2 regions of the Corynebacterium drakensteinense genome follow, and region 2 is predicted to be linked to the other one. Evidence: predicted binding sites of a transcription regulator. Region 2 holds the regulator's gene; the other holds the start of a gene.
The links. Region 2 encodes LexA, which represses DNA repair genes until DNA is damaged. Its sites were predicted from a motif close to CGAACANNTGTTCG; they were not measured.

Region 1 (11,973 bases), on a different contig from region 2:
GCCAGCGTCGTGCTTGCCGACGGCTCGAGCACCGCTACCCTGCGCATCGAGGTGCAACTGCCAGCCCGCGGCCGCAAGATTCTGGGCCGCAAGGCACGGGCTCTGCTGTGCGACGTGCTGCCCGCCGCGCTGGATCAGGCACTCGATTTTCCTGCCGCCGACCTGCGCGAGGCCGTCTTGCTGGAGCGCGACCAGAATTACCTGCGCGAACATCTTCCTGGCCGCGGGTTGATCGCTTTCGTCGGCGATGGCTCGTGTCTGCCGCGCGCTGCTGGCCACCGCGATAGCCCGGCGAAGGATGCGGTCGAATTCCGCTCACCGGATTCGCTGCGCACCACCTTCCAGTTGCCGTCGGGGCGCGAGGTCACCGGCATGGGCATTCCCGCTGGTGTCACGGTGATCGTCGGTGGTGGCTACCACGGAAAATCCACCTTGCTGAAGGCCCTGGAACGCGGAGTCTACAACCACATCGCCGGTGATGGGCGCGAGTTCGCGATCACCGTCGATTCCGCTGCTTCTCTGCGCGCCGAGGATGGCCGCGCGATCACTGGGGTGGATATTTCGCAGTTCATTTCTAACTTGCCAGCGCAGACGGATACCACGAGCTTTTCGACGGATAACGCCTCCGGTTCCACTTCCCAAGCCGCGGGGCTGATGGAGGCGTTAGAGGCCGGGGCATCCACGCTGCTCATCGATGAAGACACGTCCGCCACGAATTTCATGATCCGCGACGAGCGCATGCGCGAGCTGATCCCCACCGAGAAAGAACCAATCACTCCCCTGGTTGATCGTGTGCGCGGGCTGGCCGAGGTTGGCGTGTCGACGGTGCTGGTCGCCGGTGGTTCCGCGGCGTTTATTGATGTCGCCGACACCGTGATTCACATGGATTCCTACCACCCGTATGACATCACCCAGCGCGCTGCTGCGTTGGCGCGCGCCGTCGACAAGCAAGAGCCGTTTGAGTTGCCTGCGCGGCGGCCGTTGCCTGCGAAGCGTTTCCAAGCGAAAAAGCCACCGCAGGCGAAGGGTGCGGGCATCCGCGTCGGCAAGGGTTTTATTGATTTGTCGGCGTTATCGCAGTTGGTTGATGCTTCACAGACTCGGGCGATCGCCACGATTTTGGGGCAGTTGAGCAGCCAACACGGCGATATTGAGATGCTTGTCGACGAGATGTTGGAGCAGGTCAAGCATGGTGGCATTGATGCTGTATCGCGGTTTTCTGGCGGCAAGCACGGCTCCAGGTCGGGCGCGCCCGGCAAGCACCCGGGCCGTCTAGCGCTGCCGCGCAAGTTGGAGATCATGGCGGCGATTAACCGCACCCGGAAATAGGGAAATTCGGCCGACGTCCGCGAGATCATTCGGCCATCCATTCGGTTAATACGAACATGTAGGCGGGTAGTTTCATCTCGCCCACCAGCATCAAATACCCCAGATAACCAGGTTCCATACGTTTCTGCCCCGATTTTTACGGGCATTATATTATTCGAAAATCATTGCGTTTAGTCATAATATTCGATAAACTGCTGTCATAGCAATTAGAAAAACTGTTCGGCAGCATTCGGGGAGGAACTCATGGCGGACGATAACCAACGGGATGATAATCCCAACGATGGCACGGCGAAGTCCGACAATTCCACCGACCCCAGTTCCACGTCCGTACCTGATTCCGCGTCCGCACCTGATTCCGTCCAGTTCCCCGACGCATATTTCACGCATTGCAGCCCACATGACGAGCACGCGCAAGCAATGCTGACGCTGCGTCGTCAAGAGTATTATGCCTGGAAAGCCATCATAGATTTTGATCACGACGATTATGAAATGATGCTCCAAAAGCTCATGAAAATCAGTGGGCTAGCACAGCACAAAACGTCGGACATTATCGGTGCGTTTTATCGCATGAGCGACCTGCCACAACTGCGTGAATTAGCAACGTCGATGTGGCATATCGACCTCGACCGCTGGATCACGATTGACCGTGCGTTGACGAAAGCGGGAAACGTCAATGCGCATCTGTTTTCGATCATTGACAAGCTGCTGGTAGATCTCCTCACGCCCAGCAAACCTGCGCAACAAATGCCATCGAGAAGAACTATCGCCAACCGCATTGACCGCGAAATTGAAGCCGAAGACGCTTCCGTCCGCGAGCACAAGAGAAAATCGTGGTCCCGGAAAAATTATGAGGTCAATGACATTCCACCTACCGCTCGCAACGACAACGACAGCCACGAATTTCGTTTTGACACCGACGCGGCAACGGCTGTGAACATTGATGCGCACGTCCATGAGCACGCGAAACAAGCAGGCATCTCACTCCGAGACGCCGTCGTGGAATTGCTGCTGGGCAAGGCTAGCACCACGGTGACGCTGAATTGCTACCGCGCAACCGATGCCGACGATGCACCACTGTTCGTCTCGACTGGCACCGGTGCTGGCTTTACGACGCTTTTCGGCGCAGCAGCTGACGAACTCACAGCACAGGCCAGCAAGCACTATGACATGGACGACGCCTTGCGCAGCGAAGTCGCAGGTTATGCCACTACCCCGACGATGCGCTCCGCTGTCACCGGACGGGATGGCCACTGCCGCTACCCAGGCTGCACCAAACCGGCGACCACCTGCCAGATGGACCACGTCGTCGAATACGACCAGGGCGGGGCTACCTCGCCAACCAACCTCATCGCGCTGTGCCAGCACCATCACAACATCAAAACTGACAGACGCGCACGCCCAATCTTTGAACCCGCCAGCGGCACCATCGTGTGGCTATTCACCGATGGCACCTGGCAATCCACAGAAGCTGACGGGCCTTTAGCGCATCCGAATCGACGTTGGGTGCAAACCCTGCGACAACGGCAAGCGTGCTACCGCAAAGCCCACCGCGAAGAAGCCCAGAAGCAGGCACAACGCCAACGACGACAAACACCGCAACCAGGCCTAAACTTCAAAACCGCAACTGGCTGGAAAGATTATCTAGACTTCGCCGCAAAGCAACAGCACACCGATTTTAGCGCTGAACAGCAGCACTCCAGCTTTACGACGATGACGAAAACCCAGGAACAACAACTCTGGGACAGCGATTTAAACCTGCTAAAACTCAGCCTGGATAGGTACAGTTTCACTGCGATCAAAATCAAAGCCTGCCAAGAGCAATTAGCCACGATCCACCAGGCCATCGACTTACTGCGTGAAACCGGGCCAGGCTCCGCAGCCGACGGTAACCCTACCGATAGTGCATACGATTTCACCACGATTTCAGATAAAGCAAACTCCGAAAACGAAAGCACCACAGGCACCGATCCCAACGTCCCCGACGAAACCACCAACCACAACGAAGAGGAGCCACCATTTTAAAAATCACATGAAATCACCGATCACATAAAATCACTGTGATCAATACGGTAGATAAAAGTCTATTATTACCCACACCACACCAGGCCGAACCGACGATACTTCCTGCAGGATAACCCCGTGACAATCATTCACCGATACGCCCCCAGTTCATCCATCCGCAGCCCATATTCCGTAGCGGCGCTGGTATGCGCCGCGGCGCTCACTCTCAGCGCGTGCAGCTCCGCCGAGGACGATGCCACCGCGAATCCACAGCAAGACACGACGCAAAAAGCGCAGCCAACCAAAAATGCAGAGGAGCAAAAGAAGGAGCAGGCACAAAAGCTTGCACAATCCTACAGTGCTGTTCTCGACAGTGCAGATGCCGGTGATTATTCCCTGGTGCACATCGACGATTCCGGCCATCCCGCCCTGCTGGTACGTGAACACAACCCCGGCGAGATGACCACCATCCGTGTCCACTACCCCACCGACGATCTCACCAGCACCACGCTGCTGGAACACGAATTCGCTGATGGTGCTGCCAGCGCCGGTGGTAGCCGCGCGCGCCTGCTGACCAGTGCCGACCGCAACGGCTTGCTGCACAAATCGTGGCAGTCGAGTTCGCCGGACCGCAAAGTAGAACGCTACGTGCTTGCCGGCAGCACCATGCACAAGGACGGCCAAGAATGGAATTTCAATTCTGCGGCGATTCCGGCCGAGTACAGCGATGCCGCGCAAGCAATTATCTGGTCGGAAGTCTCGGAGAGTGAGCTTATCGACGCGCTTTCCGACGGGCACGATAACCCGATGGAGACCCTGCGCAGCGCCGGAAACTACCCGCACTTCGTTGCCGGAGCTAATACTTCTGATTCATTCGCTGAGGCGGTACACAAATCTTTCATCAACCAGTGGCTCGAGGCTGGTAAGACAGATACCGTCATCGAGGCATATTCGACTGTCACCGGGCAGAACTATTCCATGAGCTGCGATGGCGGGGCAGTCAACAGCACCGTGGTGTGTGCTGGTGGTAACCAAGCATCGGTGACGATCTCGGATGAAGCTCGTAGTGAAGGAAGCGGAGGCGGCAGTGGCAGCACTGGCGCTGGCGGCGGGTCCCAGCCTGCACCGTCGCAAAGCACGGGTGCGACAAACCAACTCACCGGAACGGTGCGGGTGATGACGGGGTATGAAACCATCCAACTGGGAGGTCCTAAGGATCACCAATACTCTCCAATGGGCAATAACGTGTTCAAACTTTTATTTTTTGATACCCCGCAAGAATTTCCAGCATTCTCCGTTAGCTATGGCGTGATTCCAACTACGGCATCCTACGTCGTCCTTCCGGAGGGGTCTCCATATCAAGATGGTGAACGGGCAACCCTAGACCTGGACTCGAATAGCTGCACCTTGCCATCCGACGCCAGTCTCCCCCGTGGTATACGCTGTCATTCGAAAAGATAGACATAATCGCAGCGCGTAGAACACAACACATAAGACAAGGCCTTGGGCTGAGAATTTCTTTACTTCCTCAATCCAAGGCCTGTGCGCTTACTAGCACCCATGCGCTCGAATGCACTCTAGCGCGCCCTATGCGCTACTCCGCGCTACTTCGCGAAGTGCTTTTCCAGCTCATCCAGCATGGTCATCGCGCTGTAGAAGTCCAGGCGGAACAATTCTGGGCTCATCAGGTAGATGGCGTCGTTCGCGATGGCCGGGTTGTTGGCCAGCAGTGGGTTTTTCTTCAGCGCCTCGACTGGGTCATCGCCGGTGGTGCTCATGGTCAGCACAGTTTCACCAGCAACGGCCTGCGTCGCGTTTTCCGGCACGACGGTCTTGACGTCCTTGCGGGCGCCACGAGGGCCAGAGGTGTCAACGATTTCGTCGGCAGGCACCGCAACCTCGAATCCGACGGATTCCAAAAGCTGGCCCTGCGAAGATTCTGCGCTCCAGAAGTTCAGTCCGCGATCACCCGGAAGTGGCATCACGAAGTTGGTTGGCTGCTCTGGAAGCTCAATGGCCTTGGTGACCTCTTCCAGACGATCCTCGTATTCCTGGATGGCTTCCGCGGTTTCCTTTTCATGCCCGGTAGCCTCGGCCAACCGGCTCATGACCTCAGTCCAATCTTGGTCGGAATAATCCACCACCATGATCGGGGCACCGATTGCGCTGAGCTTGTCGTAATCAGTAACCGCCGAGTCCTGTCCACTGGCACTGACGACGATCAAGTCTGGCTCCTGCGCAGCGATCGCTTCAACATCCACCTCGAGGTTATACAGGCTCTCGACGCCCTTTTCCTTGGCCGCATCTGCCCATTGCAGGAAGAAACCTTCATCGTCGGCCAATCCACCAGCAGCTGCACCGCCGGTCGCCTGCACGGGCGCGTCCATCGCCAGCAGGGAACCGGTCAGGGTCACCGAAGTAGAAACAATCTTTTGTGGCTTTTCAGTTAGCTCAACCTCTTCGGTATCTCCGGTAACTTCACCGTTATTAACGACGAGGGAATCCACGGTACGCGGCCACGAAGTCGCATCATCTTCACTGGACGAATCGGCACCAGAGGCAGAATCGGTACTGGTTGCTTCCGTAGTGGCAGAATCAGCTGCTGAATCTTCATCAGCCTGACTACAGCTGACGAGGAACAGGCTGAGCGCAGTCAGTGTTGCACCAGCGATTTTCACACGATGACGACGAATTGTCATAGCTTTCCTTTCAGAAAAAATTCATAAACTAATTGGCAAGTCTAACCTAATCCATAAAAAACCTACAGCTTAACAAGCATCGCTGAGGCGCGCGCAAGTATCACGACGTCGGATCGTCAACCATCTCGCGCAGGTGCGAGACCAGTTGCTCTCGCCAGGCGACGAAATCGTGGCCGCCATCATAGATACTCAACTGGTGCGGCCAAGCACAGTCGCTGAGCTTGCGGGACAGTAAGTGCGCCTTCGCCACAGCGACATCCTCGCGAGCCCCCACGTCGATCCACAAGTGAGACATCATAGGCTGGCGTGAAAATTTTTCAGTGATCCAACTGGTGTTTTGTACATGAAAATCCGTGGGCACAGCAGTCTTGTCCGGCTTCCACCACAGCGACGGCGACTGTGCAATCAGCTCGCTAAAAGTCTGCGGAAACTTTTCCGCGATATACAACGCCGCAAGGCCTCCAAGTGATTGCCCAGCGAGGATATTCTTTTCGACTACGAGCTCCACCCCGATTTCTGCCAACAGCTTGCCGACGTGAGTCTGCACTTGTGTGCACACGGCGTGCAGAAATTCCTCATCCAACCCAAGACGCTGCACACGTTGCGAGTTGGAATCATTGCAGATGAAGGCTACTGCAAACGGCGGAACATCATCCTCCTCACGTGATTCGATCTCCTCGTTAAGTGCACCGATCTGTGCGCTCAAGCTTGTTTTCTGCCAACTTTCACCGTCGAAAAGCGTGAGCAGCCTCGCTCTGCTGGCACCTTCCGGTAAATACACCAGCAGATTAATCCCAGCGCAGCTGGTTTTTCTGAGCGCCATCCTGGTGTCGCTGGCCGCGGGCGATGTGGAGATCTCCGAAAGCCCAAATCCATCCTCAATCCACAACGTGCGCAGGGCGTGCGGATCGCACATCGTCGGGGTTCGCTGACCATGCTCGAGCTGAAAGCCATAACTGCCCTGGTAGTGCTGAGATACTGCTACCCGCAACGTCCAGATATCGGTGCCAGGGACATGGTTCATCATGCCTAGCTCGTATTTCAGCTTATCCGTCAAGCGGTTGACGTGCAGGTGAAGGCCACTTTTTATCTGCTCATCTAATGGTGGCAGCTCCTGGGTAGTCGCTGATTGTAAGTCACGGTAACGCACCGCAAAAACATAAGCCTGGCCATCGGTGCTGCGGCGCGGGAATCCGTCGGCCGCCAGACGCTGCCAGACTCGGTCTAGTTTTGCGGGATCGTCTGCCACGCGCCCGAGTTCATAGCGGAGTTCATCTTCATCAATTGGCAGCGCATCCATAAGAGGATAGGCTACCTTAAATGATCCGGTTTCGGGCACTAAAAAGTGGGTGTATGCAGTGCACACACCCACCGAGCTAAAACCTGACTGTTAAAACTATGCGCTCAACAGATGGCTTAGCGGCTAATTTAGCGCTCACCCAACTGGGCGTCGATGCGCAGGATGCCGGATCCATTGTCGCCAACCAGTTCAAGCTGGTCGATGATCTCGGAAACAGATGCTTCTTCTTCGATCTGCTCATCGAGGAACCAGTTCAACAGGGTACGGGAATCAAGGTCATCGACCTCGTCAGCCAAACGTGCGATGTCGCGGATCTGGCCGGAAACCTTCTTCTCGTGCTCCAGAGCAGCCTTGAAAGCGTCCAGTGGCTTTTCAATCTTCAGCTCGTCAACGCTGATCTCGCCGATCTGTGGCTTCTCGTCACGGTCCAGCAAGTGGTCAGCGAACTTCTGTGCGTGCTCGCGCTCTTCCTCAGCCTGAGCGAACATCCAGTCGCGCATACCTGGCAAGGAGAGCTCGTCCAGCTCGTAAGCCAACTGGGTGTAAATCAAAGCAGCACCGTGCTCATTAGTAACCTGCTTGTTGATCAAGTTAAACAGCTTCTCGTTCATGAAAACTCACACCTTTCGTAGATATTCAATCTGTCAAACTAGCCAGAACCAAAGCCATGATGTTTATTGACTTTGTTCGCTCTGTGCTGTTCGTTGTGATACCTACAGTACCAATCCGGCAGCAAAATGCTAGCCCTATCAATGGCGCAAAAACCTATAGGTATCACTAATCCACCTTAGGGAACACAACCCTCCTACCAGCAGGAATACCTAACAAAGGAGACCCAAAACCTGCTGGTTGACCCCCACAATAGGGGTGCCTATATAAGCATCAGCGCATGCGGGACAGGCCACAGCGACACCAATTTCACGGCCTCGACAGCCGAAAACTCAGCCCGCGACCCCGGCATATATTACCCAATTTCGGGGGTAGCTACGCCTAGCCCGTAAGCCGCCCAGCCCGCAGCTTGCCACCGCGCCAACGACACCACATTGCGGGCATCAATCAGCACCGGTGCAGCCACCACGTCCACAGCCCACACCGGATCGAGCTCCCGAAACTCCCGCCACTCCGTCGCCAGAATCACCAGATCGGCCCCAGCCAACGCGTCGGCAAGAATCTCTGTGTATTCCAATCCCGGGTACACCCGACGCGCATTCTCCACCGCCTGCGGATCACACACCCGCACCCGCGCACCACGCAGCGCCAACTCACCGGCGACGGCCAGGGCAGGCGAATCGCGTACGTCATCCGAATTCGGCTTAAACGCCGCCCCCAACACGGCAACCACCGCGCCTGGCACGTCGATCAATTGCACGGCTAGCTCCACCACTCGCTGCCTGCGCCGCGCATTGATAGCCTCGACCTCACGCAAAAATCCCACGGCTTGCCCGGCACCCAACTCGTCGGAACGTGCCTGCAACGCACGAATATCCTTCGGCAAACAGCCGCCACCAAAGCCCAGGCCAGCACCGAGACACTGATGCCCGATGCGTTCGTCGTAACCCAATGCTTCGGCCACTGCGGTCACATCGCCACCGGAGGCTTCACAGATCTCGGCGATGGCATTGATGAAACTGATCTTGGTTGCCAAAAATGCATTGGCCGCGGATTTCACCAGCTCCGCGCTCGCCCACGGCATCACCAAAAACGGCGTGCCGCGCTCCAACGGCTGGCGATACACCTCTCGCAAACGCTCCAGTGCTCGACTCGCGCCAGAGCCGGTACCAGCGCCAGAGCCGGTACCAGCGCCAGAGCCAGCCCCCGTGCCAGTGCCAGAGCCAGCCCCAGTGCCAACCACAATCCGATCCGGACGCAACGTATCGGCGACCGCACGTCCCTCGCGCAAAAACTCCGGGTTCCAGACAATCTCTACCGCAGCGCTCCCAACACTCAGCTCATCGGCGCGCGCCTGCAGCTGCGCCGCCGTACCCACCGGCACCGTCGACTTCCCGACGATAACGTGCCCACCACGCAACAATGGCACGAGCTTGGCGACGACAGCGTCCACCGCGCTGGTATCCGCGGCGAGTGCACCTGCCCGTTGCGGGGTGCCCACCGCGATGAAATGCAGCTGCGCATACTCCGCTGCCTGCCGGTAATCGCAGCTAAAACGCAGCCGGCCCGACGCCAGCCCGCGTTGGAGCAGCTCCGCCAATTCCGGTTCAAAAAAGGGCACCGTCCCGCGGCTCAGCTGCGCAACCCGCTCGGCGGAAATATCCACTCCGAGCACCTCATGGCCAGCCTCGGCCATGCACGCGGCATGGGTAGCCCCCAAATACCCCAGGCCAAACACGGTTACGCGCACGCCAAGACCCCAGGCAGATTCAATGAATTAGCGGAAGTTCAAATATGACTTCGACGGCGTCGGCCCGCGCTGTCCCTGATACTTCGAGCCCAAAGCCCCCGCACCATACGGTGATTGCGCAGGCGAAGTCATCGCGAACAACGCCAACTGGCCCACCTTCATGCCGGGCCACAGGGTGATCGGCAGATTCGCCACGTTCGATAGTTCCAAGGTGATGTGGCCGCAAAAACCAGGATCAATAAAACCAGCTGTCGAATGCGTCAACAAGCCCAGACGCCCCAACGAAGACTTGCCCTCCAGCCGGCCGGCCAGATCAGCAGGCAAACGAAACTGCTCGAGCGTGGCACCCAGCACGAACTCGCCAGGGTGCAGCACGAAACCTTCGTCGTCACCGACTTCGCGCAGCGTGGTCAAATCTTCCATCTCGAGTTTGGGGTCGATGTGGGTATAACGCGAATTATTAAAAACCCGGAAGAACTTATCCAGGCGCACATCGACTGACGACGGCTGAATCAACTCCGGATCACAGGGAGTAATCCCCAAGCGCTCGGAGTCGATGGCAGCACGGATGTCTCGATCAGACAGCAACATAGCAAATATCCTACCTAGCGAGCCGGCTAGCGACCTAGCTGCCCTAGCGGCAGGTCACGATTGGCTGTGGGTCGTAAACGGTGGTCTGCGAATTACGCGAAACCTCTGCTCCGCCCAGGGTGCGGATCACGCGGGTATCGGACGTCGTAAAGCCCGGGATACCGGAGGTCGGGATGCAGTTGCTGCCGCTGACGGTCTGCTTCGGTGGATCGGTGTGTGCCCAGCGTCCACCACTGATCGATTCCACCTCGTATTCCTTCACTCCCATCAGACGCACGGTGACCGAACCCCCGCCGACGCTGGATTCAATGCGCACCGGGTGATTCGAGGTGTTGCGGAATTTCAGGTCGATGACGCCGTCGTACAGCGTGGCCTCACGCCCAGCCGGGTAACGCGAGATGTAATAGCTGTGCGGGGTGTGGGCGACATCTTCCATCGCCGCGAAGTACGCCGCGTTATACAGCGTGGTGGCGTACTGCGAAATACCGCCGCCGACGGCGGTGTCCGCGCGGCCTTCATAGATCACGCCGGATTCCACATAGCCCTGCGCTGCGGTGCGCGAACCGGTGGCCTGGTTCACGGAAAAGGTCTCACCCGGCGAGACGATGGTGCCATTCAGCGCGTTGGAAATCACCGAAATATTCGTACCCGAGGCTGGGGAATAACCACTGGTGGTGAACTCACCAACGACCTGGTCGAAGGTAGAAGATTGCGCATCTGCAGTAGTAAACGTCGCCGGTTGATCCTGGTAAACGGCATCCCATTCGCGGTCATCGCCGAGCACGCGGTCAGCAAAACCAGCCATGGTTGGCTCCCAATTGATCACCTCACCGTCAACATGCGGGGTGACCTGCAGCTGCCCACCGGACATCGCCAACCGGGCGTTTTTCATCGGACGCTCGGACTCGGCTAAGCCCTCGCCCAGAATCTCTTGCGCCTTGGCTGCATCGACGCGTGGTTCCAGCTGGCCTTCATGCGCCTCAAAATGCACGAACTCGCCGACGCGGGCAGGCTCGATCGTCGCCGTAATATCCTCCCGGCCATGCACCTTCAGCGGGCCAGAAACCGCCTTCGCGGCTGGGCCTTCGGCAATCGCATCCACCTGATCCTGATTGATCACCGGCTCGATCTCATTGATGTCCGCCGTGATGCCCTCTGGATCCAGCCACGCGGTGGTCACCTCTTCTTGCAGGTGCGCGCGGTCAACTTCCTGACCCGGCACAGCATCATGCGGTTCCACGTTGCCGGCTTCCAGCAACACCGCGCCGTCTTCCGGCTCGCGGTAGAGCTCACCGAGCATGCGATCCAGCTCTGGATCCAGCGTGGCCTGGTCGTTGGCGGTCTGTACGTCGACTTCCTTCGTCGCACGGAAGAAGCTGGCCAGACGCACAAACGGGTTCATCGACTCATCCGGGATGGCGGCGATGGTGCCCTCCAAATCCAGGCTCAGTCCCGCCTGTGCAGGCACAAATTCCGTGGTTTTCTCGCCAGCGGTAACGCGCACGGGTTCGTTTTCGGCCTCGCGGAGTTCGTCGTCAAGCCTAGCCAGGGCGTCTTCCCTTTCCATAGAGGAAATATCGACGCCTCCTACCGACGTCGCACGCGGGATCTTGCCCTGATTCGTGGAGACATCAATGGCGTAGGCAATGCCAGCAATGACGAAAAGCCCGACGAAGACGCCGAGCACAATCGCC
Region 2 (11,973 bases):
CAATGTCCGGATCCGTGCTATCGGTATTCAATAGCTCGGGCCGGTGAATGGTGCGATCAGCAAGATGGTCGGAGTCCTGGGAGAAAGCGAAATTATCAAATTCGCTAAGGATATCGTCGAGCTCGTCCAGGGATAATTTGATCGAAGTGCGCAGGGCCTGCACTTCGTTAGACGATGGGCGCAATGCGAGATAAAACCATGCAAGGATTGCCAGGACCAATACCAGGATTACTCCTGGTGCTTTGAGCCACCAGACCAGCAGCAATGCCAACAGCGCGGCACAGATTATGCCGATGCCCTGGCGAGAATTCTCGCCTGAAGGAAGTGCAGCCATAATGTGGTTCGAGATTCCTTTTGCGTTCTGTGTGGGTGCTGGCCTGGATATTGCTGTGCTGTGGTTAACGATACTGTGGTGCGTCTTTAATGGCCACCACAGCCGCAACCTCCGGAGCCACAGCCGCAGCCGCCAGAACCGCAACCCCCAGATGGCGCCAAAATCGCAGCTGTCAAGGTACCGGTGCCACTGATGATTTCGTCGCGCTCCGGTAGTTTATCCAGCGCATCGGCGGAAATGCAGACGTCGAGCGGGAACTGAGAATCCAGCACCACGTGATGGAACTCCTGCCCGGTCAGCTGATTGCGCAGGGTCGTGGATTGCATAACCCGCCCGGAAAAACTAGCTGTTGCATCTGGGGCTTGCGCGCCGCTACCGGAGGCGATGATGTCTGCACCGGGGGATTCCACAGCGCCGAGTTGCGCATCTGGGTGTGACTGTTGCCATGCAGAACCATCAGCATAAACGGAGACGTCGTTGGCAAGTGCTGCGACGGTGAGCTGCTGCCAGGGTTGGGCAGGCTCGTCGGCAAGCAAAGGGCCTTGCGCCAAGTGTGCAGTGACGGTTTGTACCGGACTGCCCGAAGAATCGATGACTTCACAGAGACCGAGCACGTCGTTGATCATTTCCACGTGTGCGTAGGTTTGGCTGAGCGAATTGAAGCCGACGAATGTGGAAAACGGCTCTACAGCCAAGATGTTGAGCTGGGCACCAGAAGTGTCGTTGAATTGCACAAGTTGGCCGCCGCGGACTTCACCGGTGACCATCAGCTGATTGGTGGCGATCGCAGCTTCGACGGCATCTTGCCAGTTGTCGAAGTGCATACCGATCGCAGAAAGGTTGGTCTGTTTCGTTGCCGTCATATTGTCCTATTTTAGCGAATCAGCCAGTTCCTACGAAACCTCGATTTATCGCCGTTCGGCTGGCATAATGGAAGCTAAGATGACAAAAAAATTTCCGAATAATTTTTCTGCTAGCCGCGAGTCAGCGGGTAGTCACACAGGTAACCACGACGACATTCTCGACGCGGCCTTCAAAGACAATGAACCGCAAGATTCGCTGTTATTCAGTGATGCTGACCAGGCGCTGAGTGCGGCATCCGAGCAATCCGGCGAGAACACCACGAACAACTCGAACAATAACGTCGATGATGCTCCCACCACTGGTGATATGGAGTTGGCGGAACGCAACGCTTTTCGACGAGTCTCCCGTGATACTACCATTCGCGCCGAGGACACCACCGACGGTTATGAGGTGGAATACCGCAAGCTCCGACTAGAGCAAGTCATTCTCGTCGGCGTGTGGACAGAAGGTACGGTCGCCGAACTGGAAGCAACCCTGGAAGAACTTGCTGCGCTTGCCGAAACTGCGGGTGCCGAAGTACTAGAGATTTTGTATCAAAAACGCGACTCGCCAGATCCCGGAACGTTTATCGGTTCCGGCAAAGTCCAACAGCTGAAATCGCTGGTGCAAGAATACGGCGCAGATACCGTGATTTGCGACGGCGAGCTCAACCCCGGCCAGCTGACAGCTTTGGAACGCGAACTGGACACCAAGGTTATTGACCGAACCATGTTGATCTTGGATATTTTCGCCCAGCACGCAAAGTCCAAAGAAGGTAAGGCACAGGTTTCTCTAGCCCAACTGGAATACCTCTACACGCACACACGTGGTTGGGGTGGCAGTCTGTCGCGTCAGGCTGGTGGACGTGCTGGTTCCAACGGTGGTGTCGGCTTGCGTGGCCCTGGTGAGACGAAGATTGAAACCGACCGACGTCGTATTCGCGCGGAGATGGCGCGCCTGCGTAAATCGTTGGCGGGAATGAAAACCGCCCGAGAAATCAAACGCGCTCGTCGGCAAGATTCTCTGGTGCCACAAATCGCCATCGCTGGCTATACCAACGCGGGCAAGTCGTCGTTGATTAATGCGATGACGGATGCCGGTGTGCTCGTGGAAGACGCATTGTTTGCCACGCTGGATCCGACGACGAGGAAAGCCCAGCTTGGCGACGGCCGCAGCGTCGTGTTCACCGATACCGTAGGCTTCGTCCGTCACTTGCCGACGCAGCTGGTCGAGGCTTTCAAATCAACGTTGGAAGAAGTCTTAGCGGCTGATTTGATGCTGCATGTGGTCGATGCGGCTGACCCGTTCCCGTTGAAACAGATCACAGCCGTGAACAAAGTCATCCACGATATTGTCGAAGAAACCGGCCAGCCTGCGCCACCCGAGATCATCGTGCTCAACAAGATTGATGCTGCCGATCCACTGGTATTGGCCGAAGTGCGCCATGTGCTTGATAACGACAATGTTGTCTACGTGTCGGCGAAAACCGGCGAAGGCATCGCAGAACTGTCTGGCCGGGTTGAGCTGTTTTTGAATTCTTTGGATACCCGCGTCGTCGTCGAAATTCCCTATACCCGCGGTGACCTGGTTTCTCGGGTCCACGAATACGGTACGGTGCACAGAGAAGAATACACCGCGACAGGAACCGTACTCGATGTGCGTTTACCTGCAATCATGGCAAAAGAGCTAGCCGATTACCATGTAGAGGTCACCGCCAACAATAATGGCTAATCGTGACTACTTCGATTGGCTGGACGCTCCACGGTGATGGCAAGACGATAAACAAAGGTGCCGTTGTTGCACCCGATGAACGGCTTTCGTGGCCCCGGACCATTGGCATTGGCATGCAACATGTCTTTGCGATGTTCGGGGCCACGTTGCTGGTTCCTACCCTGACCGGCTTTCCGGTCAATACCACGCTGTTGTTTTCCGGCTTGGGAACGATGCTCTTCTTGCTCATCACCCGGAACCAATTGCCGTCATACCTCGGCTCGTCGTTTGCCTTTATCGCGCCGTTGATTGCTTCGCAACAACATGGCATCGCAGCGCAGCTGGGCGGAATCTTCGTCACTGGTGCGGTGCTCATGGCGGTTGGCGTGGCGGTGAAAATCGCCGGACGGAAAGTTATTGATGCCGTCTTGCCACCGGCAGTCACCGGCGCCATCGTGGCACTGATTGGGTTAAACCTAGCGCCGACGGCTACAGAAAATTTCCAAACCCAGCCATTGGTAGCGGCCGTGACGTTGGCGGTCATCGTCCTGGCAACAGTCGCTGGTCGCGGCATGGTCAGCCGACTGGGAATTCTCATCGGAGTGGTTGCCGGGTGGGTTTTCGCGGCACTGTCGGGAAATGTTGACGCGGAAGCCTCCCAGGCTATTTCGGATGCTCCGTGGGTAGGTATTCCGGAGTTTCACGCGCCTGAGTTTCAGCTTTCGGTAATTCTGACGACTCTGCCGGTGCTGGTGGTATTGATTGCGGAAAACGTTGGCCACGTCAAAGCAGTTTCGGCGATGACCGGGCGCAATGTCGATCATTTGGCTGGTGATGCTTTGCTTGCCGACGGTTTGGCAACCACCTTGGCTGGAGGTGCCGGTGGATCCGGTACTACGACCTACGCGGAAAATATCGGCGTGATGGCAGCGACGAAAGTCTATTCCACCGCAGCTTACTGGGTGGCAGCAGCGTGTGCGGTGGCATTAGCCTTCATCCCGAAATTCGGCGCGCTGATTTTTAGCATTCCGGTTGGTGTACTCGGCGGGGCAACGTTGTTGCTCTATGGGTTGATCGGCATGCTCGGTGTCCGTATTTGGATGGATAACAACGTCAACTTCAACAACCCTGTGAACCTCACTGCTGCTGCGATCGCGTTGGTCGCCGGCATCGGTAACCTGACCTTGTCAATTGGCGCTGTGGAATTGGAAGGAATTGCCTGGGGCTCGGTTGGCATCATGGTGGTATACCCAATTTTGCGTTGGCTGTATGCCCGCATCGGGGAAGGGCAGCGCTAAAGTCCTAGCGTTCGACGGCTATCAACGTTCGACGACAACGACTTCCACTCCGCGTTGTTCCAGTTCTGTTACCAGAGCGCTTGGGGCCGCGGAGTCAGTGATGAGTACGTCGATATCGCCCACGGTGGCAAAACTCACGAGATAATCGCGCCCCAGTTTGCTGGAATCGCACAGCACGACGGATTTGGCAGCGTTGGTCATGAACGCGGTTTTGATCGCAGCCTCTTGGGTATCTGCAGTGGACAAACCGTGTTCGACGGTCAGGGCGTCGGTGCCAATAAAAGCTACATCGGCGCGCTTCAGCGCCAAATACCGCAGCGCTGCCGGACCCACAATCGATTGGGTCATACTGCGTACAGTTCCGCCTAGCAGCTGGACATTGTCTAATCCGTAGGCAGCGAGATTTAATGCACCCGGCAGGCTGTTGATTACGATCTCGAGGTTTGCCGCCCGGTCTGTTTGGCCCAGAAAATCCGCCAACGAATTGTTGGTGGTGCCAGCTCCGATGAAGACAGTGCCGGTCTCAGGGACGAATCGTAAAGCAGCCGTGGCGATGGCGATTTTTGCTTCGGCAGCCGAACGGTTGCGGTCTGCTAGCGGAACTTCGGAGGTCTGGTAGTTATGCGCAGCGCGTGCACCACCACGCACCCGGTGCACAGCGCCGATCTCGTCGAGCGCTGCTAGATCGCGGCGAATGGTCTCGGAAGTTACTGAAAATCGCTCGGCGAGGTCGCCAACTTTAACCCATCCCTCCACTGCAGCCAGGGAAGCGATATGGCGGCGCCGTTCTTCCGCGTACATCTACGTGCAGGGTCCCTTCTGTCGTGCTGGGCTTCGTGGTCTGGGTGGGGTGTTGAGTGTTCTGCGGTGACAGGACGCTGAACTAGAGCTAGTGGTGCAGATGAGCTATAGCTTGCGCATTACAGAGACTACTTTGCCCATGATTTCGGCTTCATCACCAGGGATTGGGCTGAAGGCATCATTGTGCGGTAACAGCCATACCCCTGAAGAATCACGATGAAACTCTTTGACAGTGGCTTCTTCGCCTTCGAGCAAAGCAGCAACAAACTCGCCGACCTCCGCGACCTTTTGCGAGCGCACAACCACCCAGTCACCGTCAAGGATGCCGGCATCTTTCATCGATTCTCCCACGACTTGCAGCATGAACAGATCGCCGCCGCCGACGATTTCTTCGGGCATGGGGTAGTACGAATCAATATTTTCTTCTGCGGTAATTGGCGTGCCTGCAGCGATCCGGCCCAACACCGGTACGTAGCAGTAGCCGGAGGCATCGCCAGGTGCTTCTGGTGTATCTGTAGATTTTGTGCTGCTCACGACGCGCTTGCCGGGTTTTTTCGCATCCGGCATGTTGCGCACAATCATCGCGCGTGGCTTATTGGGATCGCGCTGCAAAAATCCTTTTTCTTCTAATTGCTTTAACTGATAAGCAACCGAAGATGTGGACTGCAGCCCTGCGGTATCACCAATCTCACGAATGCTTGGCGGGTAACCGCGCAGTATCACTGCATCGCGGATAACTTCTAAAATGCGACGTTGGCGGTGGGTGAGCTGTTCGAAAGTAGGTTTCGGCGCGGAGGTTGTGCGTGGGCGCGGCATACATAGCTCCTAAAAGTGTCGTCAGGGAAAATGCGTGCAGAACATCGTTATGTCCTAACTCACATGCTTGCTATAAAACTTACGTGAGAATATGTTTCCGTGTGGCGAAAATGAGTCTAATGCAAACATTTATCGAACACAAGTACTAGTTTTTCGAACGTGTGTGACAGCCGCGTTTTAACCTTCTTTTCAGTTGGATTGAGCAAACCATTCTGGAAAGGAGCGTGAGCATTAAACATGATGCACATTCACCAACAGCTACGGGAAGCACGACTACCCGCTGCTTCGACGCCGGCCGTATCGATCGTTCCAGCGGCCGCACAATGGGAAATATCACGAGAAACCCATGAGGAATTACCACATAGCTCCCGCTCGGACGGTCATGCACCACGTTATCCGGAAGTGATTTGCACCTTGCAACCGCTGTCGGAAATTTCGGGTGCTCATGGCATCCGTGAAACTGCCGCAAGTCCGAAAACCGGTGGCGAACCGGACGAATCTGGCACCGCACAATTTCCGCCATCCGTCGTCTCGAGAGCACAAACTTCAGCAGCGGCGGTGTCATATTTGCTGGGCGCAATGTTAGGGGCGATTCTGGCTGTCGGCGTTGTGTTCGGGATCGGATAATACCCCTGGGAAACCGGCAAATTCCGCAACCCGAGTTTTGGCGGTAGCATCATAAAAGCAGCAGCAAATTTCTAGTGTGCATTCATCAGTAACTAAGGAGCATTGGCGAGGCCGTGTACTGCCCATTTTGTCACCATGAACAATCCAGAGTCGTCGACTCTCGTTTGGTTGATGCCGGGGTTGCGATTCGACGCCGCCGGGAATGCACGGAATGTCATGGGCGGTTTACGACTGTCGAAAAATCAGTTCTGCTGGTGGTCAAACGCAATGGACTCACAGAGCCGTTTTCTCGTGACAAGCTGATCCGCGGAGTTCACCGTGCATGCCAGGGCCGGCCGGTGACGGAAGACTCGCTCAAGCGTCTCGCCCAACAAGTTGAAGAAACCGTACGCGGTCACGGCAGCTCGCAGGTTGATGCTAATGCCATCGGTTTGGCAATCCTGGAACCGCTGCGGGAGCTTGATGAGGTCGCCTATCTGCGTTTCGCTTCTGTCTATAAATCATTCGATAGTGCCCAAGACTTCGAATCGGAAATCCGGCTGATGCGTCGCCGCGAGCGGGAAGACTAGCAAGAAGCCAGGGCATTCCCGTACTGCAGCCCGTATTTTTCTTTGACGGCGCTAGGTTTTCTTCGTCAGCGCATCGACAGCCTTCTTCACTCGGCGCGCCGAAACTGGGTGAGCCGTGCCCAAACGCTGGGCAAACAAACTAACCCGGAGCTCTTCGAGCATCCACCGGATTTTCGCCGCGGCAGGAGACTTCTCTGCACCCGCTGGCAGATTTCGCAATTGATTGCGCAGGTAAGCCCGACAGTCGTCGATGATGTCTTGGCGCTCACCATCTTTATCTGGATCAGCGGCCATATCCGCTAAACGGATCTCCATAGCCTGTAAATAGCGAGGAAGATGGCGTAACTGCTGCAGGCCGTGTGTGCTAATCGCATTTTTCGGCAACAAGAAATCTAATTGCTGTTGCATGTCGTCGATTGCTGGGCCTTCCCATTGCTGCAGCTCGTCGGCAATCTTGGAAAAACGCACCAGACCCGGCGCGAGCGTGACCACTGCCTGCCGAACTTCACCTGGCAACGACTGTGAAATCGTCGCTTTTAGCTCCGCAAATTTTTCCGGGCTCCGTACCGGCCCACCGTGGGCGAGTAATAAATCACGCAACGCCGCGATACGCGCGTCATTGACGAGGCCGTCCGCACCACCGTGTGGGTAATGATCAACAGCAACGCGTTGTTGCAGCGGCAAACCGTTGACCATCTTCTGGGTATTGACGGTAAGCTCACGCAACAACAACGTCAACGTGGCAGTGAGCATGGCCGAATCAGCAGCACTGCGTGTCGGATAATACTGCACGCATAAGCCTTGTTCGCTGATCGTTAACGCTGGATATGCTTTCACAGTGTGCGCATCGACGTCGTGCTCGATTTCTTCGGCAATCGTACCGAGGTTATCGGCAGTCCAGTTCGAGAAATATTCTCGACGAGCAGGCTTTGCAGGTTTCGGTTTGTGAGGAGAGCGCTGCTCAACCTGCTGTACCTTTTTCGTGATAGAGGCGCTAATCTTTCCGGCCTGTCGCTCTTGTAAGGCAGCAAGATCTTTATCACTATCGATGATGTGGCCACGCTTATCAATCGCAGCAAACGTCATCTGCAGATGCGGCTGCAACTTCTCCAAGGAAAAATCGCTGGCATTGATACCCCGCGCACCCAGAGAGCGGAACGCGGTAGTCACTTGGCTTAGCAGATCAGATTCGTAGGGCAGCAGGTGCTCCATCGCGCGGGCTGCAAAATCCGGCGCTGGCACCAGACTGCGTCGTAAAGCTTTCGGCAAACCGCGAATCAGCTCGGTGACTAATTCTTCGCGCAAGCCGGGAACCAGCCATTCGAAAGGCCACGCCTCCACGCTGGCCAGCATCGGCACGGGAATATTGACTGTCACGCCATCACGGCGGTGGCCGGGCTCGAACAAATACTCTAATTCAAAATCCAGGCCTCCGTGTCGCCAATAATCAGGAAAAGCTTGCTCGGTGACCGATTCAGCTTCTTCACTGACCAGCTGCGCCGGGTCGAAATCTAGCAGGTCTGGCTGCTTTTTGCGTGCCTTTTTCCACCAACCATCAAATGCCTTTGAATGGGTGACGGTTTCAGGAATGCGGCGGTCATAAAATTCGAATAAAGCCTCTTCATCGGCGATGATACCGCGCCGACGAGCCTTTTCTTCGTATTCTCCTGCAGCCGACAGCTTGTCTAGGTTGTCGTGAAAGAATTTGTGCGAAGTCTTCCACTCGCCAGCAATCAGGGCATGCTGGATAAACATCGAACGCGCAGTTTCTGGTTCCACGCGGTGGTAGGAAATGGTGCGGTCGGCCACAATAGGTACGCCATAAAGCGTGGAACGCTGCGTCACGACGGCCGCACCCCGTTTGAATGACCACCGTGGATCCGAGTACTGGTGTTTTAACAACGACTGGGCGGCATTTTCCACCCACGAGGGTTCGATGGCAGCCACCCCACGTGCCCACAACTTCGAGGTTTCTACCAGTTCGGAGGCCATCACCAGTTCAGGCGGCTTTTTTGCCACCCCAGAGCCCGGGAAAATCAGAAACTTCGTGCCCCGCGCACCCTGGAATTCCGCCGAATCGCTGATGCGTGCACCAATATTCGACAGCAAGCCGGTCAGCAAGGCACGGTGGACCGCAGCCACGTCACCGGAGAATTCGCCGTCTGCAAACCTCAGCTCCGAAGCGTGCGCAGAGTTTTTCTCCGGTAGTTCCCAGTTCATATCGCGTGCAATGTCTTTGAGCTGGCGCACCAAATCAGACCACTCACGGATGCGCATGAAGTGCAAAAATTCTTCTTTCATCCGCTTGCGGAACTGGTTTCCTGACAGCTCGGCGCGCTGGCTGGTGATATAACCCCACAAAGACAACAGCCCGAGAAAGTCACTGGTGCGAGAACGAAAACGCGCATGTGCTTGATCGGCCTGCTGTTGTTTTTCTAGTGGGCGTTCACGCACATCCTGCAGCGTCATGGCAGCAACCAGAATGATGACGGGCTCCAAACACTGCAATTTTTCTGCTTCGACCAACATGCGAGCTAAGCGTGGGTCCACCGGGATCCGCGCCAGCTGTCGACCGATCTTCGTTAAACGTGGCGCTGCATCGGCCGCTGGAGGGGAAGCGATGGCGTCGAGTTCGTCGAGCAGCACCAAGCCATCGCGTACCGCCTTCGGCTCCGGTGGTTGCACAAACGGGAAGTCCGCGACGGTACCAAGCTGGAGTGAAGACATTTGCAAAATTACGCTCGCCAAGTTGGTGCGCAGAATCTCCGGATCGGTAAATTCCGGACGTGCGGCGAAATCTTCCTCGGAATACAACCGAATCGCAATACCATCAGCGATACGGCCGCAGCGCCCCGCACGCTGATTCGCGCTCGCCTGCGAGATCGGCTCAATGGGCAGACGCTGCACCTTCGTGCGCGTGGAATACCGTGAAATGCGTGCGGTGCCGGTATCAATCACATAATGAATTCCTGGTACGGTCAGCGAGGTTTCTGCAATATTGGTCGCCAGCACGATGCGCCGCTTGTTGTGTGGGGCAAAAACCCGGTGCTGTTCCTGATTCGATAACCGACCGAACAACGGCACGATTTCCACGCCGCGCCAATGTTTTTTCTCTAGCGCATCTTGGGCATCCCGAATATCTCGTTCTCCCGGGAAAAAGCACAAAATATTGCCGCTACCTTCGGCAAGTAACTCTTCCACCGAGGTGCACAGGCCATCCAGCGGCTCAATGGCGACGGTTTTGCCATCCACCTCAATCTCCAATGGACGGTAGCGCACCTCGACGGGGTAGGTTCGTCCAGAAACCTCGATAATCGGGGCAGGTTCGTGTGTGCGCGGATCGCGGAAGTGCTCGGCAAAACTCTCCGGATCAATCGTTGCTGAGGTAATGATCAGTTTGAGTTCTGGACGCTTGGGCAGCAGTCGCTTGAGATAGCCCAACAGGAAATCGATATTCAGGCTGCGCTCGTGTGCCTCGTCGATAATGATCGTGTCGTAGGCATACAGGTGCGGATCACGCTGCAATTCTGCAAGCAAGATACCATCGGTCATCAATTTGACCGCGGTGTGCTTGCCGACGCGATCGTCAAAGCGAATCGCATAGCCCACCGACTCACCGATTGACTGTCCTAGTTCGTCACTAATGCGCTCTGCCACCGTGCGGGCTGCCAATCGACGTGGCTGCGTGTGGCCGATCAAGCCGGAACGCCCACGGCCTAACTGCAAACAAATCTTCGGGATCTGTGTGGTTTTACCCGAACCCGTCTCACCTGCGATTACCACGACCTGGTTTTTCGCAATCGCTGCAGAAATCTCCGCAACGCTGTGGCTCACCGGCAATTCATCGGGAAATTCAATGGGCGGTATAGCTTGCTCAATCGCAGGGATACGGGCAGCTGCTCGCTCTAAATCTTGTGCGATAGCACGTAACGCCCGCTCAGCTTTGGCTTTGGATAGCCGACGACGAAATCGCTGCTGGTCGGCCAAGCGGAGTTCGTCGAGCCGTTGGTACAACTCTTTTTTGGTGACAGCAGCTGGTTGCTGCCGGTGTGTATCGGTAGATGAGGTTGCGGGCGCTGATGACGGGTTCATAGCAGGAGAGGAGGGCTGGTGGGGGTGGTGTGAACTATTCATGGCGATTGCCCTAGTCTAGTCGTCACTAATCTGGTAATCCTAACTCTAGGTAGGATGTAAATTGAGAATGGTTTTCGTCAACGTGCAGTGGGCTGTACACAACAGACTACGGACAGCGCACAACGGATACGGCGAAAACGGATACGGCGAAAGAGTGCAAATAGAGGACAGAGAAAGGTAGGTGCCGGTCATGACTAATCCTCCACATGACGGAACAAACCCTCCACACGATGGCGATAACGAAGATAAACCCTATTATCCGCCAAGCAATCACCCGGAAGACCGGACAGATTTCGGTTACGCCGGTGCGGAACAAGCAGCATACGGAGCCTATGCCGGGAGCGCCGATGACGGCGCACACGCAGCAGGAGCCAACGCTACCGGTGCGTCTGCTGCCCAGGCTGGCCCAGCCGGCAAAATTGATGTGCTCCAGGCAGTTTCATGGGGCTTTTCGACAACCTTCAAAAACGCCAAACTGTGGTTGCTGATCGGGCTTATCATCTTCCTTGCAATCATTGGCGCCGCTGCTGCCAATTTCGCGATCCTTGCTAGCAGTGGAGTCTTTGATAATCCGGAAGAACCCGCCGCGGGCGCTAATGCCACCGGTGACGCAGCGAGCACGGTGTTCACCTTGATCATCATGCTGGCAACCTTAGTATTAGCCCCGTATCTTTATCGTCTTGCACTTTTCCAGGTCGACGACCCAAACACGGGGTGGGGGCACCTGTGGAAAGACACGCCTGTCCTTCGTGCGATCGGGGTTATGCTGTGCACCGGAATCGTCAGCACAATCCTGTACCTCGTCACGCTGTTCCCGGTGAGCCGAGGCTTTGGCGATGCT

Region 1: the regulator LexA is predicted to act here: its motif matches at 1,538-1,551, upstream of U1140_RS10890 (HNH endonuclease signature motif containing protein).

The regions. Positions count from the first base shown of each region.
Region 1 is NZ_JAXOFP010000027.1:439-12,411, forward strand. Features, by position in the region: gene U1140_RS10885 (P-loop domain-containing protein) at 1-1,329, shown strand, start outside; gene U1140_RS10890 (HNH endonuclease signature motif containing protein) at 1,573-3,351, shown strand; gene U1140_RS10895 (hypothetical protein) at 3,469-4,791, shown strand; gene fepB (Fe2+-enterobactin ABC transporter substrate-binding protein) at 4,935-6,029, opposite strand; gene U1140_RS10905 (alpha/beta hydrolase-fold protein) at 6,130-7,329, opposite strand; gene U1140_RS10910 (ferritin) at 7,458-7,940, opposite strand; gene U1140_RS10915 (UDP-glucose dehydrogenase family protein) at 8,294-9,688, opposite strand; gene dcd (dCTP deaminase) at 9,716-10,279, opposite strand; gene U1140_RS10925 (VanW family protein) at 10,323-11,973, opposite strand, start outside.
Region 2 is NZ_JAXOFP010000002.1:116,760-128,732, reverse strand. Features, by position in the region: gene U1140_RS02005 (hypothetical protein) at 1-334, opposite strand, end outside; gene U1140_RS02000 (hypothetical protein) at 421-1,197, opposite strand; gene hflX (GTPase HflX) at 1,277-2,908, shown strand; gene U1140_RS01990 (uracil-xanthine permease family protein) at 2,908-4,185, shown strand; gene U1140_RS01985 (DeoR/GlpR family DNA-binding transcription regulator) at 4,207-4,986, opposite strand; gene lexA (transcriptional repressor LexA) at 5,092-5,802, opposite strand; gene U1140_RS01975 (hypothetical protein) at 6,040-6,429, shown strand; gene U1140_RS01970 (hypothetical protein) at 6,522-6,647, opposite strand; gene nrdR (transcriptional regulator NrdR) at 6,594-6,998, shown strand; gene hrpA (ATP-dependent RNA helicase HrpA) at 7,050-11,090, opposite strand; gene U1140_RS01955 (hypothetical protein) at 11,323-11,973, shown strand, end outside.